2 regions of the Palleronia sp. LCG004 genome follow, and region 1 is predicted to be linked to the other one. Evidence: riboswitches for the same ligand, from Rfam matches in the RefSeq annotation. Region 1 holds a riboswitch; the other holds the start of a gene.
The links. A riboswitch is a leader RNA that binds a small molecule or an ion and turns the genes downstream of it on or off. The one in region 1 is predicted to bind thiamine pyrophosphate.
Positions count from the first base shown of each region.

Region 2: linked by a shared signal. The riboswitch ahead of thiM (hydroxyethylthiazole kinase) and the one ahead of thiB (thiamine ABC transporter substrate binding subunit) in region 1 are both predicted to bind thiamine pyrophosphate.

Region 1 is NZ_CP136759.1:2,876,857-2,884,050, reverse strand. Features, by position in the region: gene RVY76_RS14100 (cytochrome c1) at 1-429, shown strand, start outside; gene RVY76_RS14095 (ATP-binding cassette domain-containing protein) at 490-1,185, opposite strand; gene RVY76_RS14090 (thiamine/thiamine pyrophosphate ABC transporter permease ThiP) at 1,172-2,737, opposite strand; gene thiB (thiamine ABC transporter substrate binding subunit) at 2,713-3,696, opposite strand; TPP riboswitch at 3,731-3,833, opposite strand; gene aroC (chorismate synthase) at 3,911-5,014, shown strand; gene RVY76_RS14075 (lytic murein transglycosylase) at 5,018-6,337, opposite strand; gene yaaA (peroxide stress protein YaaA) at 6,478-7,194, opposite strand, start outside.
Region 2 is NZ_CP136760.1:309,422-316,615, forward strand. Features, by position in the region: gene RVY76_RS15915 (CoA ester lyase) at 1-765, shown strand, start outside; gene RVY76_RS15920 (aldehyde dehydrogenase family protein) at 821-2,290, opposite strand; TPP riboswitch at 2,426-2,525, shown strand; gene thiM (hydroxyethylthiazole kinase) at 2,580-3,371, shown strand; gene thiE (thiamine phosphate synthase) at 3,368-3,982, shown strand; gene thiD (bifunctional hydroxymethylpyrimidine kinase/phosphomethylpyrimidine kinase) at 3,979-4,785, shown strand; gene tenA (thiaminase II) at 4,782-5,447, shown strand; gene RVY76_RS15945 (HupE/UreJ family protein) at 5,625-6,188, shown strand; gene RVY76_RS15950 (aldehyde dehydrogenase family protein) at 6,229-7,194, shown strand, end outside.

The DNA of each region.
Region 1 (7,194 bases):
AGCCTGATGGCGAAGGCGCGGGCGGGCTTTCACGGGCCCTACGGCACCGGGATCAGCCAGCTCGTCAACGGGATGGGCGGACCGGAATACATCGCCTCGCTCCTCACGGGATATACCGGCGAGCAGCGCGAGGAAGCCGGTGCCGTCCTCTACGAGAACGAGGCGTTTCCGGGCGGATGGATCGCGATGGCACCGCCGCTCTATGGCGACGACGTGCCCTTCGCGGATGGCAGCCCCACCGATCTGGAATCCACCGCGCAGGACGTCGCGGCGTTCCTGATGTGGACGGCGGAGCCCAAGCTCGGAGCGCGCAAGCAGGCGGGCTTTACCGGCGTGCTGATGCTGGGCGTGCTGGCGGTGCTGCTCTATCTCACGAACAAGCGGATCTGGGCGCCGCACAAGCGCAAGATCAAGCACAAGGGCCACTGACCGCCCCGGCATGAAATCCAAGAAAGCCGCCCCCCGGGGCGGCTTTTTTCGTTTCCGCCCCTAGCCCGCGAGATAGGCGGCGAGGGATGCTGGCGGATCGGCAAGTGTGGCGCGCGCGGGCGCGGGCGCGCTCACGCCGCCATCCGCCACGACCATGATGTCGCCATCGAGGCGTCGCGCATCCTCGGGGTCGTGCGTGACCATCAGCAGCGTTAGGTCGCGCGCATCGCAGAACCGGGTCACCAGCGCGATCATCTCGCGCTTCATCGCGGGGCCGAGCGCCGCGAACGCCTCGTCGAGGAGGAGGATCGGACGATCCTGCAGGCCCACGCGCGCCAGCGCCACGCGGCTTTGCTGGCCGCCGGAGAGGTCGGCGGGACGACGCTCCGCCATGCCATCGAGGCCGACATCGGCGAGCGCGCCCAGCACGCGGGCGCGGTCGGCGGCATCGAGACGGCCGTTCGGCCTGAGCCCGAGACCCACGTTCCGCGCGACTGTGAGATGCGGGAAGAGGTTGTTGTCCTGAAAGATCATCGCGACCGGCCGGTCCGCGGGCGGCACGGCGGTGATGTCGCGACCCTCCCAGAGGATACGGCCGTGATCGGGCGCGAGGAACCCGCCGATTGCGTCGAGCAGCGTGGATTTTCCCGCGCCCGAAGGCCCGAGGATCGCGACGCGCGCGCCCCGAGGGATCGAGACGCTCGCGCCCAGCAGGAAATCCCCGCGCGCGAGAAGCAGGTCTTCAAGCCTGAGCATCGACGCGCCCTCCCCTGTCGAAGATCCAGAAGGCCGCAAGGCTGAGCGCGAGCAACAGAAGCGCCGCCCCCGCCGCGTCGTCCATCCGGTAGGCCCCCATGAGCCGGTAGAGCTGCAGCGGCAGCGTGGCGTCGTCGGCATCCGCGAAGAGCGCGACAACCCCGAGATCGCCCATCGACAGCGCCGCGGCCAGACCCGCGCCGAAACCCAGCGGCCGCCCGATCCGCGGCAGGATCACGAGGCGGAACCGAGCGGCCCCCTCGATCCCCAGCGACGTGGCGAGGCGGCCGAACTGCGCTTCGGTCCGCGCGACGGCGGGAACGAGAACGCGGAGCGCGAAGGGCAGCGCCATCACCGCGTTGACGAGGCCCGTGACCGGCAGGGTCAGCCGATCGGGTGCGATGATCGGAAAGGTCACGACGAAGAGCCCCGTTCCGATGACGAGGGGCGATGCCGCGATGCCCATCATTCCCGCGATCTCGAGCGCGCGGGCCGCCCCGCCGCGGATCCGCTCGACCGCGATCGCGATGGGCAGCGCGAGCGCGATGGTCAGCGCGGCAGATCCCATGGCCACCGCACAGGAACGAGACGCGGCCGACCAGATCTCGGACGGAAGGCCCGCCAGCTGCGGCAATCCCCGCGCGGTCAGGACCGCGATCGGGGCCAGCAGGAAAAGAAGCGCGACGGCCAGCACGACCGCGTCGAAGGTCACCGGCGGATTGCCCCAGCGCCGCGGCGGCCGGTCGAGCCCCGCCCCCATCGCGTCGGGCGTCGCGACGGCGAGCGCGAGGAGCGCGGCCAGCACCGTGATCCCGAGTTGCAGGAGCGCCAGAAGCGCGGCCCGGCCGAGGTCGAAATCGAAGCGGAACGCCTGGTAGATCGCAAGCTCGACCGTCGTGGCACGCGGCCCGCCCCCGAGCGTCAGCGCAACCGCGAAGGAGGTGATGCAGATGAGGAACACGACAAGCGCCGCCCCCGGCACGACCCTGACAAGCATGGGCACCTCGATCCGGAGGAAGAGCGCGCGCGGGGCCATCCCCAGCGATGCGGCAAGGCGGAACCGTTCGGCGGGGATGTCGAGCCAACCCTGCAGGATCAACCGCGTGGCGAGCGGCAGGTTGAAGAAGACATGGGCCAGCACGACGCCCCAGGCCCCGTAGATCCCGACGGGCGGCAGGCCCAGCGCCCCGAGCGCCCAGTTGAGCGCGCCGCCGCGACCGAAGATCATCACGAGGCCCAGGATCGCCACGATGACCGGCAGGATGAACGGCGCGCCCAGCGCCGTGACGACGAGCGATCGCCCCGGAAAGCGCCGCCGTGCAAGCGCGCGGGCGACCGGCACGGCCAGTGCCACACTGAAGAGCGCCGAGAGCGCCGCCTGCCAGAGCGTGAAGCGCAGCGCGGCCCAGTCCGACGGGCCGAGGCCGGCGCCGGGTTCGGCCGTCCAGGCCACGGCCGCGATGCTGCCGAGGATCAGCGTGAGGACGAGGCCGCCCGCGAGGGCCCCCGCGACCGTCGCGGGACGGATCACCGGCTCAGCGCGGCGAGCCAGGCCTCGAGCGCGGTGTCGCGGATCGCGGGCACCTCCCCGGGCGGGAATTGCAGCGCCGTGCCCGGCGAGACGAGATCGCCGAAGGCCTCCGGGAGGCCCTCCTCGGGGATGCGGGCGGGATACATCCAGTTGGTCGTGGGCAGCACCGATTGCGCGGCGTCGCCGGCGAGGAAGCGCAGGAAGTCGCGCGCAAGATCGGGCTGATCGCTGCCCGCGAGCATTCCCGCGACCTCGATCTGGAGGTAGTGGCCTTCGTCGAAGAGGGCCGCGCGCTTGCTGTCGTCGTCCTCGGCGATGGCGTGATAGGCGGGCGAGGTCGTGTAGCTCAGGACCATGTCGGCCTCGCCCTCGAGGAAGAGGCCGTAGGCCTCGGACCAGCCGGGCGTCACCGTGACGATGTTGTCGGCAAGCCCTTCCCATATGGCGGGGGCCTCGTCGCCATAGGCGGCACTGACCCAGAGGAGGAGGCCCAGCCCCGGCGTGGAGGAGCGCGGGTCCTGGATCAGGATCGAGGCATCGCCCTCGGCGAGGTCGCGGAAGCTTGTCGGGGGGTCGAAATCGGCCTCGTGGACGAAGGCGAAATAGCCCCAATCGTAGGGCAGGAAGGTGGGATCGTTCCATTCGACCGGCAGATCCCATGCGATGTCGTCAATCCCGTGGGGCGCGAAGAGCCCGGTTTCCCCGGCCGCCGCCATCAGGTTGGTATCGAGCCCCACGACCACGTCGGCATCGCTGCGCGCACCTTCGAGCCGCAGACGCGCGAGAAGCGCGGCCCCGTCACCCGGTGCGGTGAAGTTCAGCTCGCAGCCACATTCCGCCTCGAACGCCTCCGCGATGGCGGGGCCTGGGCCCCAGTCGCTGACGAAGCTGTCGTAGGTATAGACGTCGAGGACGGGGCGATCCTGCGCGAGCGCGGGACATCCGAGAAGTCCGATGCCGAGGACGAAGAGCGGTTTCATCGCGTATCCTTTCCATCCCGGACGGAGAAGTGGCGCAACGAAGACCGACCTTCCCTCCGCCGGTTCTAACCGGTTCAGGTTCAACGGGTTCGCGATTTCGCGCATCTCAGCCCATGCGGGCACCCCGAGGTAGCCCGGACGCTAGGCCGCTTCGCCCCGTGCCGCAAGGCGAAACCGCTTGAGCGGCGGCGGGCGGGCCGCTAACACCCGGGCCATGAGCCTCAATACCTACGGACATCTCTTCCGCGTCACGACCTGGGGTGAAAGCCACGGCCCGGCTCTCGGCGCGACGGTCGACGGCTGCCCTCCGGGCATCGAGATCTCGGAGGAGGCGATCCAGGTCTGGATGGACCGCCGCAAGCCCGGCACGTCGCGCTATACCACGCAGCGGCGCGAGGCGGATGCGGTCAGGATCCTGTCGGGCACCTACGAGGGGCGCACGACCGGCACGCCCATCCAGCTGATGATCGAGAATACCGATCAGCGGTCCAAGGATTACGGCGAGATCGCCGAAAAATTCCGCCCCGGACATGCCGATATCGCCTATTGGCAGAAATACGGCATCCGCGATCCGCGCGGCGGCGGCAGGTCGTCGGCGCGCGAGACGGCGGCGCGGGTCGCCGCGGGCGGCGTCGCGCGCGCGGTGCTGGCGGAACTCGCGCCCGGGCTCGCCATCACCGGCTACATGGTGCAGATGGGCGCGCGGCATATCGACCGCGCCCGGTTCGACGCGGACGAGATCGGGCGCAACCCGTTCTGGGTGCCCGACGCGGAAGCCGCCGTCGAATGGGGTGAGTATCTCGACGAGATCCGCAAGGACGGCCAGTCCGTCGGCGCGATGATCGAGCTTTCGATCAGCGGCGCACCGGCAGGGCTGGGCGCGCCGATCTATGCCAAGCTCGACACCGAGCTTGCCGCCGCGATGATGAGCATCAACGCCGTCAAGGGCGTCGAGATCGGCGAGGGGCTGGCGGCAGCCGGCCTCACGGGCGGCGACAATGCCGACGAGATCTTCATGGGACCGGACGGCCCGGAATACGGATCGAACCATGCGGGCGGCATCCTGGGCGGGATCTCGACCGGGCAGGACATCGTGCTGCGCTTTGCGGTCAAGCCGACCTCGTCGATCCTGCAGACGCGGCGCACGATCACCAAGTCGGGCGAGCCCACTGAGATCGTCACCAAGGGCCGCCACGACCCTTGCGTCGGGATCCGCGCCGTTCCCGTGGCCGAGGCGATGGCGGCGGCGGTGATGCTCGACCATCTGCTGCTGCACCGCGCGCAGGTGGGGCCGGGCCCGCGCGGGCGGATCGGCTGAGCGTCAGCTTCCGTCCGAGCGCAGCGTATCGAGAAGCCTCAGCGAGGCATAGCCGTCGGGGATCGCGCCCGAGGCCCGCTGGTAGTTGCGGATCGCCCCGATGGTGAGCGGCCCGATCATCCCGTCGGCCCCCCTGGTATTGTAGCCCGCCTCGGTCAGTCGGCGCTGAAGCTCAACCCGTTCGGCGAAGGCCAGCGCCCGGTCGTCGCGCGGCCAGTCGGCATCGATGGGGTCCCCGCCCGCGAGGCGGTCGGCCAGGTGGCCCACTCCGATGACATAGGCCTCCGCGGCGTTGTACCGCTCGATCACTTCGAAGTTGCGGAAGATCATGAACGCGGCACCGGACGCCCCGGCCGGCAGCAGGATCGACGCCTCGCCGAAATCCTCGACGGCCGCGCCGTCGATCCCGGTCACGCCTGCCGCGGCCCAGTCGGAGGGCATCCGCTTGATCTGGCGGCTGGCCTGGGAATAGTCGAAGCCCTCGGGCAGACGGATCTCGACACCCCATGGCTGGCCGGTCACCCAGCCGAAATTCGCGAGATATGCGGCGGTGGAGGCGAGCGCGTCCGTCGGATCGTCGCTCCAGATGTCGCGCCGGCCGTCGCCGGTAAAATCGACCGCATAGGCGATGTAGGAGGTCGGGATGAACTGCGTGTGTCCCATCGCGCCCGCCCAGCTTCCGGTCATCTGCCGCGGTGCCACGTCGCCCGATTGCACGATCTTGAGCGCGCCGACGAGCTGCGCCTCGAAGAAGGCACCGCGCCGCCCGTCATGTGCGAGCGTGGCGAGCGCGGAGACGATGTCGATGTCGCCCCGCCGCGTGCCATAGGCCGATTCGAGCCCCCAGACCGCCGTCACGACCTCCTTCTCGACGCCGTAGCGTGCCTCGATCGCGTCGAGGATGCGGCCGTGTTCGCGCAGCGCCGCGCGCCCGTTCTCGACCCGGGCATCGGAAGCCGCGCGGTCGAGATATTGCCAGATCGTCGAGGTGAATTCCGATTGATTGCGGTCGCGCGCGATCACCTCGGGCAGATAAGCCGCATCCTCGAACGCGGCATCGAAGACCTGCGAGGACACGCCCTGAGTGAGTGCGCGGCCCCGGAACCGCGAGACCCACTCCGCGAAGGCACGCGCCTCGGCCGTGCTGGGCGTGGCGGGGATCTCGGCCGGTGCGGGATCGGGCCGCGCCGCTGGTCGGAGGCTCGGCGTTACGGTGGGCGGCGTGGCGGAAACCCTCGGGGCCGGGGCCTCGGACGCGGATTGCGCCAGGGCCACGCCCGGAAGCGCCACGGCCAGGAGAACGCCGCGAAAAAAGATCGACATGGAGCACCTCCTTCGTCCCTGCTCGTCGCGCGCGGCATGCCCGCGCCCGCAGCGGTTGTGTTCCCGAGCCTAACAGAGCCGTCCCGGCGCGCGAACCGCAATCCCCGCCTCCGTCGCTGACATTTCCGCGTGCGGGGCGGTCAGGCCGCGCGGCGGAGGAAGGCCGGCTGGTCGGGCCCGTCGGACAGCTCGGGCATATGGACGTAGCCGCCAGCGTCGAAGCCCGTGATCGCGTCGGGATCGGTCAGGCGGTTCTCGCAGACGAAGCGCGCCATGGCACCGCGCGCGCGCTTGGCATGGAAGCTGACCACGCGCGGCCCCTTGGGTCCGTCCTCGAGGAAGCGCGGCGTGATCACGCGCAGGCCCAGCGCCTTGCGATCGACCGCGCCGAAATATTCCTGGCTCGCGCAATTGACGAGCGTATCGGTCCCGATCGCCGCCGCCTGAGCGTCGAGTGCCCGGGCGATCCGGTCGCCCCAGAAGGCATAGAGGTTCCCGCCGCGCCCGGATCTGAGCCTGGAGCCCATCTCGAGCCTGTAGGCCTGGATCGAATCGAGCGGCCCGAGCAACCCGTAGAGGCCCGACAGGATCCGCAGCCGATCCTCGGCGAAAGCTATGGCGTGCGGCTCCATCGTGCGCGCCTCGAGCCCCTGATAGGTGTCGCCCGCGAAGACCAGCGCGGCGGGGCGGCTGTTGTCGGCATCGGACGCCTCGTCCATCGCGTGGAACCGGTCGCGGTTCAGCCGCGCCAGATCGTCGCTGAGCCCCATCAGCGCCTTCAGATCGTCAACCGACAATTCCCGCGCATGTCCGGCGAGGATGTTGGCCTCCTCCTGGAAGGCGGGCTGCCGCACCTC
Region 2 (7,194 bases), on a different replicon from region 1:
GCCCGGCTCGATCGGCTCGACAAGGCCCTGAATTCCGGTGCGGATGCCGTGATCCTCGACCTCGAGGACGCCGTCTCCGAGGCGGAGAAGCCCGGTGCCCGCGCAGGGCTGAAGGGGGCGTTGCCCGACACGCCGCCCGTGCCGGTCCTGCTCAGGATCAACGGTGGCGACACCCCCTTCTTCGACGAGGATGTCAGCGCGGCCTCGGTTCTGCCGGTGGCCGCGATCGTCGTGCCCAAGGCATCCGATCGCGGCATCTGCGCCGAAGTCACGCGGCGGACGGGCAAGCCGGTCATCGGGATCATCGAATCGGCGCTCGGGGTGCACCACGCGCATGACGTGGCCGGGGCCTGTCGCAGGCTCGCCTTCGGCTCCATCGACCTCGCCGCCGATCTCGGAATCGCCCATGACCGGCAGGCGCTGGCCTTCGCGCGCTCGGCAGTGGTCATGGCCTCGCGGCTCGCGGGGCTCGTCCCGCCATGGGACGGCGTGACGATCGCAACCGGCGATGCCGAGGCCGTCGCCGACGATTGCCGTCATGGCACGATGATGGGATTCGGCGGCAAGATGCTGATCCATCCCGCGCAGATCGCGCCGGCCCGCGCCGCCATGGCCCCCAGCGGGGCCGAGCGCGACTGGGCCCACCGCGTCGTCGCCGCGGCCGAAAAATCGACCGATGCCGTCAAGCTCGACGGAGAGATGATCGACGCGCCGGTCGTCGCGCGGGCACGCCAGATCCTCGCCCGCGCGGACCGGGTGCGCTGACCGCACGCACGAACCACTTCTGCCGGACCCCGCATACGCAGGGTCCGCCATCCAGTCACCCGTGGTTATTGACGATTGTCTTGATGGTGGAGAATTCGAGGAGGGCTGCGAAGCCCTTCTCGCGGCCGTGTCCGGACTTGCGGATGCCGCCGAAGGGCAGCTCGACCCCGCCGCCCGCGCCGTAGCCGTTGATGAAGACCTGGCCGCAGCGCATGGCCTTGGCGACCCGCTGCTGACGCCCGCCGTCGCGCGTCCAGACCGCCGCGACAAGGCCGTATTCGGTGCCGTTCGCGATCGCGATGGCCTCCGCCTCGTCCTCGAACGGGATCATGCAGACCACCGGCCCGAACACTTCCTCCTGCGCGATCCGCGCCTTCGGATCGCACGGCCCGAAGACCGCCGGGGCCACGTAGAACCCGCCGTCGGGCGCGCCCTCCCCGATCCGCCCGCGCGCCATCAGCGGCGCGTCGGCCTCGGCGATGTAGGTCTCGACCCGCTTCTTCTGCTTCGCCGAGATCAGCGGCCCCAGCGTCGCCCCGTCATGGTCCGACGCCTCCGCCTCGACCTCCCCGAACCGCTCCGCGAGCCGCGCGCCCACCGCGTCGAAGATGCCCCGCTGGACCAGCACCCGCGTGCCCGCCGAGCAGGTCTGCCCGCCGTTCTGGATCACCGCGTTGACCAGCACCGGCAGCGCCGCGTCGAGATCGGCATCCTCGAACACGATCTGCGGCGACTTGCCCCCGAGCTCCAGCGTGCAGCCGATGAAGTTCCGCGCCGCCGCCTGCTGGATCATCTGACCCACTTCCGGAGACCCCGTGAACGAGATGAAGTCGATGCCGGGATGATCGGCCAGCGCCTGTCCCGCACGCGCCCCCCGGCCCGTCACGATGTTGATCGCCCCCGGCGGAAAGCCCAGATCGGTCGCCATCCGCCCGATGGCGAGCGCGGTCAGGCACGCATCCTCCGCGGGCTTCAGAACCGCGGCATTGCCCATCGCGATCGCCGGCGCGACCGAGCGGCCGAACATCTGCGCGGGATAGTTCCACGGGATGATGTGGCCCGTCACGCCGTGCGGCTCGCGATGCACCTCGACGTTGTAGCCCTTCTGGAAGGGGATGACCTCGCCATGCACCTTGTCGGCCGCGCCGCCGTAATACTCGAAATAGCGCGCCGTCACCTTCATGTCGGCGCGCGCCTGCGCGATGGGCTTGCCGTTGTCGCGCGTCTCGAGCTGCGCGAGATCCTCGGCATGCTCGAGGATCCTCTCCGACAGCCGGATCATCAGCCGTCCCCGCTCGGCCGCCGTCAGCTCCGACCACGCGCCCCCCTCGAACGCCGCCCGCGCCGCCTGCACCGCCGCATCCACATCCGCCGCATCGCTGTCGGCGATCCGCGCGAAGACCTCCCCGTCGATCGGCGACACGACATCCATCTCGCCCCCCGACCGGGCCGGAACCCATTCCCCCCCGATCAGGTTCAGAGGCTCGGGAAGAGCGAGCTTCGAAAGGTTCACGACGTCCTTCATGCGGTTTCTCCTTCGGATTGGCGGATCTCCCCCGCGCATGCGCGCCCGGCAATAGCCCGAAGGGCGCCGGCATGCCAGTCCCCGGGCGTTCCCGCGCGTCCCTGTTGACACCTTCCCGCCGGCATGGAACGCTCGATCCCGCGACAGGGGCATCCGGCCGACAGGGCCGGGTTGAGACGCACCCTTGGAACCTGATCCGGATCATGCCGGCGGAGGAAGTTGCAACGCGAACGCGGTCCCGATCCGGGGGACCGCCGCGCATCTTCCGCCGCCAGACGCGGGAGATGACATGGATACCCCCTCATACCATCTGGGCGCGATGCGCGATGCCGCACCGCTCGTGCAGAATATCACGAATTACGTCGCGATGAACGTCATGGCGAACGTGCTGCTGGCCGCGGGGGCGTCGCCCGCGATGGTCCACGCGCGGGGCGAGGCCGCCGAATTCGCCCGCATCGCCTCTGCACTCAGCATCAATATCGGCACGCTCGACGACGAATGGATCGAGTGCATGGCGATCGCCGCCGATGCCGCGCGCGAGGCGGGGACGCCCTGGGTTCTCGATCCCGTGGCCGTCGGCGCGACCGCGATGCGGCGCGAGGCGGGTGCGCGGCTCCTCGCGCTCGGGCCGAGGGTCGTGCGCGGCAACGCCTCCGAGATCCTCGCGCTGTCGGGGGCCGAAGCGGCGGGACGCGGGGCCGATGCCGCCGATGCCGTCGAGAATGCCGAGGACGCGGCCCGCGACCTCGCGCGCCGCACCGGTGCCGTCGTCATCGCGACGGGTCCGGTGGACTTCGCGACGGACGGAAGCCGGATCGCGCGGATCCGCAATGGCCATGCGATGATGCCGCGCGTCACGGTCATGGGATGTTCGCTGACGGGCCTCATCGCGGCTTTCGTTGCACCGGCCGACGACGCGTTCGAGGCCAGCGTCGCGGCACTCGCCCATTACGGTTACGCGGGCGAGATCGCGGCGCGCGAGGCAAAGGGCCCGGGATCGTTCCAGGTGGCATTTCTCGACGCGCTTCACGCGATCGACGGCCCCGGTCTCGACGCGGCCGCGCGGATCGAGCGGGCATGATACCGCCGCTCTATTTCGTCACGGATCCGGGTGCGCCGCTTTCGATCCCTGAACAGGCCGAACGCGCGGCGCGGGGCGGTGCCGGATGGGTGCAGCTTCGCCACAAGACGCTCGGCGATACGGATTTCGCGGATCTCGCCCGGACGCTGATCGACCGGCTGACGCCTTTCGGTGTCGCGCTGATCGTCAACGACCGGGTCGAGATCGCGCGGCAGGTCGGGGCGGCGGGCCTCCATACCGGACAGGGTGACGGCGACCCCATGGCGATCCGCGACCGGATCGGCCCGGACATGATCTTCGGCCTTTCGGTCGAAACGGACGCCCAGATCGCGGCCCTGCCGGAAAAGGGTCTGAGCTATCTGGGCGTGGGCCCGATGCGCGCGACCGCCTCGAAGCCGGACCATGCCCCGCCCATCGGCCTTCACGGCATCGCCCGGATCGTGGCGGCGACGCCCCTGCCCTGCTTCGCCATCGGCGGCGTCGGTCCCGGTGACATGGCCGCGCTCAGACGGGCGGGTTGCGCGGGGGCGGCCGTGATCTCGGCCATCTCGCGCGCAGCCGACCCCGAGGCCGCGGCAAAGGCCCTCATCGACGAATGGACCACGACATGATTCCCAACATCCTTTCCATTGCGGGATCCGACCCGTCGGGCGGTGCCGGCATCCAGGCCGACATCAAGGCCATCGCGGCGAACGGTGGCTATGCGATGGCCGCGATCACGGCGCTGACCGCGCAGAACACGCGCGGCGTGGCGCGGGTCGCGCTGACGGATGCCGACATGGTCGCCGCACAGATCGCCGCCATCCGCGAGGATATCCGCATCGATGCGGTAAAAATCGGCATGCTCGGCAATGCCGCGATCGTCGAGGCCGTCGCCCGCGCGCTTGACGGGCTCGGGGTGCCTGTCGTTCTCGACCCGGTGATGGTCGCCAAGGGGGGCGACCGGCTGCTTGCATCCGAGGCGGTCGCGGCGCTCTCCGAGCTGCTGGTGCCGATGGCGACGATCCTCACGCCGAACCTGCCCGAGGCTGGCGACCTCCTGGGGCGGGAGGCCGCGCGCGACGCGGCGGGAATGCGCGAACAGGGGCGCGCACTCCTCGCGCTCGGCTGTGGTGCCGTTCTGATGAAGGGAGGGCATCTGCCGGGCGACGCGGTGACGGACCTGCTGGTCACGCCCGAGGGCGAAATGACGATGACCGGCGCGCGCATCGCGACCGCGAACACGCACGGGACGGGTTGCACGCTGTCCTCCGCGCTCGCCACCGAGATCGCCAAGGGGCATGCCCTGCCCGACGCCGCCCGACGCGCCAAGGAATACGTCGCGCGCGCCATCGCGGCCTCGGGCGAGCTGTCGGTCGGCGGCGGTTACGGCCCGGTCCACCATTTCCACGCAGTCGCCGGAGACACGCAATGAGCTTTACCGAAACCCTCTGGGACGAAACCGCCGATCTGCAGGAGCGGATCCGCACCATGCCCTTCAACACCGAGATGGCGTCGGGCACCCTGCCGCCCGAGACCTTCCGCTTCTACATCATCGAGGACGCGCATTATCTCGAAGGGTTCGCCCGCGCGCTTGCCCTGACCGGGTCGCGCGCGCCAGACCCCGCGACCATCGCGCAGCTTTCGGGTGCCGCGGCGGGTGCCATCGCGGTGGAGCGACAGCTCCATGACGAATACATGGCGCTCTACGGCGTGACGCCCGAAGGTTTCGCCGCGAAACCTCCCTCGCCCGCCTGCGACCATTACGTCAGCTTCCTGATCCGGTCGGCCGCCACGGATCCCTTTCCGGTCGCGGTGACGGCGCTTCTTCCGTGTTTCTGCATCTATCTTCGCGTCGGCCAGTCCATCCATGCAGAGGCCGCTCCCGAGCATCCCTATCGCGCCTGGATCGACACCTATGCCGGAGAGGATTTCGAGGCTGCGGTCACGGCGATGCTCGTCCTCGTCGACCGGCTGGCCGATGCGGCGGACGAGCCCACGCGCATGGCGATGCGGCATGCCTTCGAGCGGTCGTCGCTCCACGAATGGACCTTCTGGCAGAGCGCCTACGAGAGGCGTGACTGGCAGCGCCCCTGACCGGAGCGCGCCGTTTCGCATATCGCCTTCATTTTAGGCGCTTTCAATCTCCGGATGCCTTGCTTGCAGGCATTCCGTTGTTGACCCTATCATCGCGGATCACCCGCTCTGGCCTTCACCGTCATCGAAGGCGAGGCAAGGTCATCACAGGATTTACGCACCGATCAGGATCTCGACATGACCCGACTTTCGCTCGCCCTCCTAACGACGCTCGCCGCGACGCCCGCGATGGCCCATCTGGACCCGGCAGCGCATGGATCGGTGCTTGCCGGGCTGTCGCACCCGGTCTTCGGGCTCGACCATATCCTGGCGATGGTGGCCGTCGGCCTCTGGGCCGTGGCGCTTGGCCAGCGGGCGGTCTGGGCGCTGCCCGCCGCCTTCGTCGGGGCAATGATCGTCGGATATGCGGGGGCCGTCGGGGGCGTCGGGCTGCCGTTCGTCGAGCCGATGATCCTCGTCTCGGTGATGGCGCTCGGCCTCGTCCTCGCCCTTGCCATCAGCCTGCCGCTCGGCGGGGCGGTGGCGCTCACGGCACTGTTCGGGCTCTTCCACGGCCACGCGCACGGGGCCGAGCTCGGCGCGGCGGGGGCACTGGCCTTCGGCGCGGGATTCGCGCTGTCGACCGCGCTGCTCCACGCGGCCGGCGTCGGAATTGCGCGCGTGGCGACCGACACGCGCGTCCTGAGAGCCCTCGGCCTGCTCACCGCGATCAGCGGCGCATCGATCGCGCTGGCTGGCTGACGGACGGGATCGCCGCCCGCTCCGCACTATGTCGGAGCAGATGAGCGATACGGATTCCGACGACCTTCACGCCGCCCAGGCCCGCCTGAGCCGGGCGGGCCCCGCGACCCCGGCCGAACGGCGCGCGCATCTCTCGGCGCTGGCGCGCGAGACCCGCGCGCATGCCGAGGAGATCGCGCGCGCCATCGATGCGGATTTCAACGGGCGGCCCCGGACCGAGACCATGCTGGCCGAGGTCGCCATGGTGCTCGAGAACATCCGCTGGACGAAGGCCAGGATTGGCCGATGGACCAAGGCCGAACGCGTCCGGCTTTCCCCCGAATTCTGGCCCTCGCGCGCACGGGTCGAGCGGGTGCCGCTCGGCCTCGTCGGCATCCTCGCGCCGTGGAACTATCCCGTTCAACTCGCGCTCGTTCCGCTGGTCGCGGCGTTGGCCGGGGGCAATCGCGTGTTGCTGAAACCGTCGGAATTCACGCCGCGGACCAGCGCAGTTCTGTCGAAGATCGTCCATGCCGCCGTCGGCGATCGCGCCCGCGTCGTCGAAGGCGGCGCGGAGGTCGCGCAGGCCCTGACGCGGATGCCGCTCGACGGAATATTCTATACCGGATCGACGGCGACTGGGCGGCGGGTCATGGCGGCGGCGGCCGAAACCCTCACCCCCGTGACGCTGGAGCTTGGCGGCAAATCCCCGGCGATCGTCCTGCCGGGTGCCGATCCCGACCGCGTGGCGCGCTCCGTCATGGCGGGAAAGCTGCTCAATGCCGGGCAGACCTGCATCGCGCCCGATTACCTGCTGGTGCCCGAGGGAAGCGAGGAAGGGATCCTCGCCGCGTTGAAATCCGCGTGCCGGGCACTTTATCCCGACCCGTCGGGCGGCGATTACGCGGCGATCGCACGTCCCGCCGACCGCAGGCGGCTCAAGGGCCTGCTCGGTGGTGGACGGGCTGTGCCGCTGATGGACCGGATGCCGGAGGCTCCACACCTCGGGGCCTATGCCGTGCTAGAC